Regions from separate parts of the Actinomadura sediminis genome, predicted to be linked through region 1. Evidence: riboswitches for the same ligand, from Rfam matches in the RefSeq annotation. Region 1 holds a riboswitch; the other holds the start of a gene.
The links. A riboswitch is a leader RNA that binds a small molecule or an ion and turns the genes downstream of it on or off. The one in region 1 is predicted to bind glycine.
Positions count from the first base shown of each region.

Region 2: another riboswitch for glycine. It lies ahead of gcvP (aminomethyl-transferring glycine dehydrogenase); the one in region 1 lies ahead of gcvT (glycine cleavage system aminomethyltransferase GcvT).

Region 1 is NZ_JBHTJA010000015.1:97,673-101,876, forward strand. It holds gene ACFQ11_RS11340 (serine hydroxymethyltransferase) at 1-850, opposite strand, end outside; gene gcvH (glycine cleavage system protein GcvH) at 847-1,251, opposite strand; gene gcvT (glycine cleavage system aminomethyltransferase GcvT) at 1,268-2,362, opposite strand; glycine riboswitch at 2,437-2,547, opposite strand; glycine riboswitch at 2,552-2,647, opposite strand; gene ACFQ11_RS11355 (M50 family metallopeptidase) at 2,888-4,186, shown strand; gene cds1 (L-cysteine desulfhydrase Cds1) at 4,179-4,204, opposite strand, start outside.
Region 2 is NZ_JBHTJA010000077.1:22,929-27,132, reverse strand. It holds gene ACFQ11_RS27790 (lysylphosphatidylglycerol synthase domain-containing protein) at 1-1,978, opposite strand, end outside; glycine riboswitch at 2,277-2,371, shown strand; glycine riboswitch at 2,372-2,482, shown strand; gene gcvP (aminomethyl-transferring glycine dehydrogenase) at 2,545-4,204, shown strand, end outside.

The DNA.
Region 1 (4,204 bases):
GGAACTCGTCCGAACCGGCGATCTTCAGCGCCACCGCCTTCGCGGCGATCACGTGCTCCAGCGGCCCGCCCTGCATGCCGGGGAACACCGCCGAGTTGATCTTCTTGCCGTACTCCTCGCGGGACAGGATCAGCCCGCCGCGCGGCCCGCCCAGCGTCTTGTGCGTCGTCGTCGTGACGATGTCCGCGTGCGGGACGGGCGAGGGGTGCAGGCCCGCCGCGACGAGGCCCGCGAAGTGCGCCATGTCGACCATGAGCAGGGCCCCGACGGAGTCGGCGATCTCCCGGAACGCCGCGAAGTCGAGCTGCCGCGGGTACGCCGACCAGCCCGCCACGATCATCTTCGGCCGGTGCTCGGCGGCCAGCGAGGCCACCTCGTCCATGTCGACCCGGCCGTCGTCCGCGCGCACGTGGTAGGGCACCACGTTCAGCACCTTGCCGGAGTAGTTCAGCCGCATCCCGTGGGTGAGGTGCCCGCCGTGCGCGAGGTCCAGCCCGAGGATCGTGTCGCCGTGCTGAAGCAGCGCGAAGTACACGGCCGTGTTGGCCTGCGCGCCGCTGTGCGGCTGGACGTTCGCGTGCTCGGCGCCGAACAGCTCCGTGGCGCGGTCGATCGCGAGCTGCTCGGTGACGTCCACGTACTCGCAGCCGCCGTAGTACCGGCGCCCCGGGTAGCCCTCGGCGTACTTGTTGGTGAGGACCGACCCCTGCGCCTCCAGCACCGACGTCGGCGCGAAGTTCTCCGACGCGATCATCTCCAGCGTCGACTGCTGGCGCCGCAGCTCGGCGCCGACGGCCTCGGCGACCTGCGGGTCGGCCTCGGCCAGCGAAGCGTAGAGCGACACCGTCACGCCTCCTCGACGAGCTTGTCGTAGGCGGCCGAGTCCAGCAGGTCGCCCGGCTCCTCGGAGATGCGCACCTTGAAGATCCAGCCCTCCCCGTACGGGTCGTCGTTGATCACGCTCGGCTCGTCCACCACGCTCGTGTTGATCGCCGTGATCTCGCCGCTGACCGGGGAGTACAGGTCGCTGACCGACTTGGTCGACTCCACCTCGCCGCAGGGCTCGCCCGCCTCGACGGTGTCGCCCTCGGACGGCTGCAGCTCGAGGTAGACGATCTCACCGAGGGCCTCGGCGGCGTGGGCCGTGATCCCGACCGTGACGATGCCGTCCTCGGGCGCCTGCCCGGCGCTGTCGAGGCCGGCCACCCACTCGTGCTCCTCGCTGTAGCGGAGCTGCTCCGGAACGCTCACGTTGTTGCTCTCTCTTTCAAGGACGCTTGTAGAACGGCAGGGCGACCACGTCGACCGGTTCGGTCCGGCCGCGGACGTCCACGGCCAGATCGGACTCCTCGACACCGGTGTCGAGGTACGCCATGGCGATCGGCTTGCCCAGTGTGGGCGACGGCGCGCCGCTCGTCACGACGCCGCACGGAGCGCCGTCGGACGTGACGACCGCATACCCCTTGCGGGGCGCGCGACGCCCCCGCGCCACCAGTCCCACGAGCCTACGGCCCGCGGGGGTCTGCGCCTGCGCCGCCAGGGCGTTCTTCCCGACGAAATCGACGGGCTTGTCCAGTTTGACGACACGGCCCAGCCCGGCTTCGAACGGGGTGGTCTCGGCCGTCAGCTCGTTGCCGTACAGCGGCATCCCCGCCTCCAGCCGGAGGCTGTCGCGCGCCGCGAGGCCGCACGGGACGACGCCGTCCACGGCCGCCAGCTCCCGCCACAGCCGCTCGGCGTCGCCCGCGTCGACGAACAGCTCGAAGCCGTCCTCGCCCGTGTAGCCGGTGCGGGCGACGAGCGCGTCGACGCCCGCCACCTCGGCCGCCAGCACGGCGTAGTACCTGAGGTCGTCCAGCGGCGCGCCGGTGAAGCGCTCGAGGATCCCCTGCGCGCGCGGGCCCTGGAGCGCGACGAGCGCGTACGCGGCGGACCGGTCCTCGACGGCCGCGTCGAACCCGCGCGCCCGCTCGACGAGCGCGTCGTGGACGACGTCCGCGTTCGCGGCGTTCGCGACGACCATCCACGTCTCGTCCGCGAGCCGGTACACGATCAGATCGTCGAGGACGCCGCCGTCGGGCGCGCAGATCATCGTGTAGCGGGCCTTGCCGACCTTCATCGGCGACAGGTTCCCGACGAGCGCGTGGTCGAGGGCCTCCCCGGCGCCCGGCCCGGCGAGGAAGATCTCCCCCATGTGGGACAGGTCGAACAGCCCGGCGCCGGTGCGGACGGCGCGGTGCTCGGCCGTCTCGCCGGCGTAGCGCAGCGGCATCATGTACCCGGCGAAGTCGACGAGGTGCGCGCCGAGGTCCGTGTGGACGTCGTGCAGCGGCGTTCTCTTCGCGTTGGGATCGGCGGACATCGGTTCGGCTCCTTCGTCACGGGCGCGACGTGGTCCATCGTCCCACTCGCGCACCGGGCGTCTCGGTGCCTCCCCCTCTGTCATCGGCGCCTGAGAGTTTCACCCGCGGCCGGACGTCCGAGCGGACGCCGCGCGCCGCGGGCTTTCACCTTCGGCGGGGGACCGGGGTCCCCGCTTTCCAGAGGTCGCCTGGCCCGTGCGGTCCATGGGCCTGAGAGGTTCCGGGGAGGATTTGCTCCTTCGGCGTCCCGGGCCGGCTGCCGGGGACTCTCCCGCACGGGATGAACGGCTTTCGCGTCAGGCTAGCAGCGGCGTCGCCGCCTCGACCAGCCCCGGGGCCGGCCGGCGGGCGGGTCGGTGGAGAACTTCCTCGCGCACGCCCCCATCGCCTTCCCGACCCGCGCTGTCCGCTCCCAGGGGCGGATTCCCGGGGCATCCGGACGGCCCGCCGCATGACGTACGCTGAGTTGGTTCCTGGAGATCACCCCGCCGGGCGGGGGTGCGGACGACCGGAGGGCGTGACGCATGGGCTGGCTGGCCGGCGTACTGATCCTTTTCTTCGGCCTGATGGCGTCCATCGCCCTGCACGAACTGGGACACTTCTCCTTCGCCAAGCTGTTCAAGGTGCGCACCACCCAGTTCATGGTCGGTTTCGGCCCCACGCTGTGGTCCCGGCGCAAGGGCGAGACCGAGTACGGCATCAAGTGGATCCCGCTCGGCGGCTACATCCGGATGATCGGGATGCTCCCGCCCCGCAAGGGCGACAAGCCCGGCCAGATCCGGCAGATCAGCACCGGCCCGTGGCAGGGACTGATCGAGTCGGCGCGCGGCGCGGCCCTGGAGGAGGTCCGGCCCGGCGACGAGGACCGCGTCTTCTACGTCAAGCCCTGGTGGCAGAAGCTGCTGATCATGTTCGGCGGGCCCGCGATGAACCTGCTGCTCGCGGTGGTGTTCTTCGGGATCCTGATCATGGGCCTCGGCACGTACGTGAGCAAGCCCGTCATCCATCAGGTCTCCGACTGCATCATCCCGACGAGCCAGGCCGCGGAGGTCGACACCTGCCCCGCCGACGCCACGCCCACCCCGGCGCGGCAGGCCGGGCTGCAGGCCGGCGACCGCGTGGTCTCCTTCGGCGGCACTCGCATCGAGGACTACGAGCAGCTCCAGCTGCTGATCCGCGACTCGGCGAACAAGACCGTCCCGGTGATGATCGAGCGCGACGGCGAGAGCATGCGGCTGGACGTCCCGATCACGCAGAACCGGTTGCAGAGCCTGGACGACCCGGACAAGGTCGTCACCGTCGGCTTCCTCGGCATCACCCCCGTCCGCGAGCTCGAACGGCAGGGGCCCGGGGCCGTCGCCGAGCACATGACCGACCTCACCGGCCGGACCGTCGAGGCGCTGCTCCACATGCCGCAGAAGATGGTCGGCGTGTGGGAGGCGGCGTTCGGCGGCGAGGAACGCGACCCGAACGGGCCGGTCGGCGTCGTCGGCGTCAGCCGGTTCGGCGGCGAGGTCGCCGCGTCCGACGCGCTCACCGGGCAGGAGAAGGTCTCCTACTTCGTCATGCTGCTCGGTTCGCTGAACCTCGCGGTCGGGCTGTTCAACCTCGTCCCGCTGCTCCCGCTGGACGGCGGCCACATCGCCGGCGCCCTGCTGGAGGCGGTCAAGAAGTTCTTCGCGAAGATCTTCCGCAGGCCCGACCCCGGCTACGTGGACATCGCCAAGGCGCTGCCCGTCACGTACGCGATGGCGATCGTGCTGATCGTCATGGGCGGCCTGCTGATCTACGCCGACCTGGTGAACCCGATCCGGCTCATGTGACGCCGCCGCCCGGCCCGT
Region 2 (4,204 bases), on a different contig from region 1:
CCGTGCGGGACGGCGCCAGGTCCTTCGTCGCGGTGCTCGTCGAACCGGTCAGGAAGCCGAACAGCACCAGCAGCAGGACGTGCACCACGAGCCCGACGAGCTGGGACGCGCCGACGCTCGCCACCGCCGGGCCCGGCCGGACGCCCGAGCGCTGCAGGTAACGGGTGTTGACCGCGACGCCGCCGACCGCCGCCGGCGCCACCAGCTTCACGAACGACGCCGCCACCTGCACCAGCACCGTCCGCCACAGCGGGAGCCGCTCGGGGACGAAGCCCATCAGCATGAACGCCGCCGCCAGGTAGGTCAGCGCCGCCGCGCCCAGCGCCACGCCCGCCCACCACCAGGACGCCCGCGCGACCAGCTGCATCAGGTCGATGCTGCCGAGCTGGGGGATGACGATGTACGCGGCGATCGACAGCGCCACCACGCTGAAGATCGTCCGCGGCCGGAACCGCTCCAGCCGGACGGGCGCGGCCTCCGACTCGGGCTTCAGCCGGACGATCTCGTCCCGGATGCGGGGCAGCAGGTCCCGGTCCCGCCGCACCGCCTGCCGCGTCGCCCGCGACAGCGCCACCCGCTGCAGCATCGGCACCGCCGCCGCCAGCGCCTCCTCGCCGAGCACCGGCACCGCCGTCCGCACGGCGCGCTCCGGCCCGGCCCGCAGCGCCAGGGTGGTGAGCAGCTGCGCCAGGTCCAGCCGCAGCGCCAGGTCACCGGCCGCGATCTCCCCGGACCACAGGTCGACCAGGTGGGCGGCGCCGTCGTCGCCGACCAGGACCGCGTCCTCCTCCAGCCTGCGGTGCGCCAGCCGGCCCTTCTGGAGCCTCCCGAACTGCCGCCACACGTCCGTGAGCAGCTCGTCGGTGATCTCCTCGGCGGGGACGTCCCGCAGCCGCCGCCCCGGCACGTGCTCGTACGCCAGCAGCGCCGCCTGCGTCCCCACCTCGAGCGTCCCGACCAGCCGCGGGGTCCGGGCGCCCGCCGCCGCGGCGGCGTACGCGGTGAGCGACTCCTGCTCCAGCGACCGGCGCAGCGACCGCAGCGTCCGCCCGGCCGTGCTGCGGCGCAGCCGCAGCATCCGCCACAGCCGGTACGGCAGCCCGGCGGTCTGCTGGTCGCGGTCCAGGACCCGCAGCTCCAGATGCCAGGCGCCGTGCGCGCCGCCGGGCGGCAGCGGGACCGCGTCCCCCTCGGCGGACGCCGGGGACAGCACGACGCCGTAGCGGCGCGCGTCCTCGCCGCCGTCCGCGGGATCGTCGAGCCGCGCCGCCCGCCGCGGGCACAGCCCCAGCCGCTCCAGCGCCGTCACCACCGTCATGCCCGTCGGTCGCGGGTTCGGGGTGCCGACCGCGTACAGGGTGCCGTGCCCGATCGCGCGGCCCAGGAAGTACGTCGCCGCGAGCGCCGACACCGAGGCGTAGGCGGCGGTCAGGCCGGTCAGCGCGGCCAGTCCGATCATGGACCAGGTGGCGGTCTGCCAGCGGGTCCGCCCGGCCATCCCGACCACGCTGACGAACGCGATCACGGGCGCGATGTCGGTGTGCACCGGGGCCGTGTCGGTGCCGCCCCAGATCAGCGAGTCCAGCACGCCGCCGGGCGCGGCCTGCACCACCAGGTCGTCCAGGGTGATCGTGACGGCGAACGCGATCATCGCGGCGAGCAGCGCGATGGCGACCCGCATGCCGTCCTTGTGGAACAGCCGCTCGACGGCGAACGCGATGGGCACGGCCAGCACGCCGAAGCTCGACGCCAGGGTGGCCAGCGCCAGCAGGAGCTCGGGCGCGTGGGCGGTGCCCTCGGCGATGTCGGTCTGGATGCCGTGCGTGGTCTGCTGCGCGAACGACACCAGCAGCATCACCACGGCGAGCCCGGCGCAGGACACCCCGAACCGGATGGCGTCGGACGGGCGGCGGATGCGGTCCGGCTGCGCGGGCTCGTCGACGGGCACGCCCGCGGAGGCGCCTCGCCTCGGGCGCACCGCGCCATCCTGCGTCTGCGTCACCCGTCGCCGTCCCGGCCGTCCGTCATCGTGATCAGCGTCCCAGAACGGGCCGCGCCCGGTCGAGCGGCGGACCCCCGTCCGGCCGTCGCTCCGTCCACCCGTCGCCCCTCGTCGTCCGTCCCGTCGCGTCCCCGGCGGGACGGTCATATCGTACTGTCCGGGGTACTCGCCGGTACGGCGCCGTCGCCGAGGTCACGGCGGTGAACGTCCCGTTACGGGGCCGGGACGATCGCCGGGCGCCGCGGTTGGGTAGGGTTTGTCCCGGACAGGCCGTCGACCCTGTGCGGGAGAGACCTCACGCAGCCGGCGTGGGGCGCCGAAGGGGCAACCTCCCCGGAACCTCTCAGGCAAAAGGACCGCTCGGGCGAGGCACCTCTGGAAAGCAGGCGTCGATCCCGGCGGATCGGGAACGGCGGCTCACCGAAGGGGAAACCCCGTGCGCGGGTGAAGCTCTCAGGTGCCGATGACAGAGGGGGAGACCGGCCGTCGGCCCGCGCGCCGGCGGTGGACCTGAGCGACCGCAGCTGCCAGGAGGCTCCTCCATGACCGCCCAGTTCTTCGCCCCCGTGGCCGCGCCGCAGCATCCCCGCGCCGCGTTCGCCGACCGGCACATCGGGCCGTCCGCGGCCGACCGCGACCGGATGCTGGCCGCCATCGGCTACTCGGGCGCGAAGGCGCTGATCGACGAGGCGGTCCCCGCCGCGATCCGCACCGCCCGCCCGCTCGACCTGCCGCCCGCGCTGAGCGAGACCGCCGCGCTCGACCGGCTCCGCGAGCTGGCCGCCCGCAACACCGTCCTCACCTCCATGATCGGCCTCGGCTACCACGGGACGATCACGCCGGGCGTGATCATGCGGAACGTCCTGGAGAACCCCGGCTGGTACACCGCGTACACCCCGTACCAGCCGGAGATCTCGCAGGGGCGCCTGGAGGCGCTGCTGAACTTCCAGACCGCCGTCGCCGACCTGACCGGGCTGCCGGTCGCGAACGCGTCCATGCTGGACGAGGGCACCGCCGCCGCCGAGGCGATGGCGCTCGCGCACCGGGCGTCCCGGCGCAAGGAGCCCGGCCGGTTCCTCGTGGACGCCGACGCGCTGCCGCAGACGATCGAGGTCGTCCGCACCCGGGCCGTCCCGCTCGGGATCGAGGTCGTGGTCGCCGACGTGTCCGGCGGGCTGCCCGACGGCGACTTCTTCGGCGTGCTGCTGCAGTACCCGGGCGCGTCCGGCGCCGTCCGCGACCTGGCGCCGCTGTCCGCGCAGGCGCACGAGCGGGGCGCGACGGTCGTCGTGGCCGCCGACCTGCTCGCGCTGACGCTGCTGCGCCCGCCGGGGGAGTCGGGCGCCGACATCGCCGTCGGGTCCGCGCAGCGGTTCGGCGTCCCGTACGGCTTCGGCGGCCCGCACGCCGGGTACATGTCGGTCGGCGACGACCTGCGGCGGCAGCTGCCGGGACGGCTCGTCGGCGTGTCCGTCGACGTCGACGGGGCGCCCGCCTACCGGCTCGCCCTGCAGACCCGCGAGCAGCACATCCGCCGCGAGAAGGCCACCAGCAACATCTGCACCGCGCAGGTCCTGCTCGCCGTGATGGCGAGCATGTACGCCGTCTACCACGGTCCCGAGGGGCTCGCCGCGATCGCGCAGCGCGCGCACCGCCGGGCCGCCGAGATCGCCGACGGTCTCCGCCGCGGCGGCGTCGAGGTCGTGCACGGCGCGTTCTTCGACACGGTCCTCGCCCGCGTCCCAGGCCGTGCCGCCGAGGTCGTCGCCGCGGCCCGCGAGCGCGGCGTCAACCTGCGGCAGGACGGTCCCGACCGGGTCGGCGTCGCCTGCGACGAGACGACGCTGCCCGAGCACGTCACCGCCGTCCTCGAGGCGTTCGGGGTCCCCGCCGGGGACGCCGGCGAGGTCGCCGGCGCGATCCCCGCCGACCTGCGCCGCGAGAGCCCCTACCTGACGCACCCGGTCTTCCACGCGCACCGCTCCGAGACCGCGATGCTGCGCTACCTGCGCCGCCTCCAGGACAAGGACATCGCCCTCGACCGGTCGATGATCCCGCTCGGCTCCTGCACGATGAAGCTCAACGCGACCGCCGAGATGGAGCCGATCACCTGGCCGGAGTTCGCGAACGTCCACCCGTTCGCCCCCGTCGACCAGGCCGCCGGCTACGTCGAGCTGATCGGGGAGCTGGAGGCGAACCTCG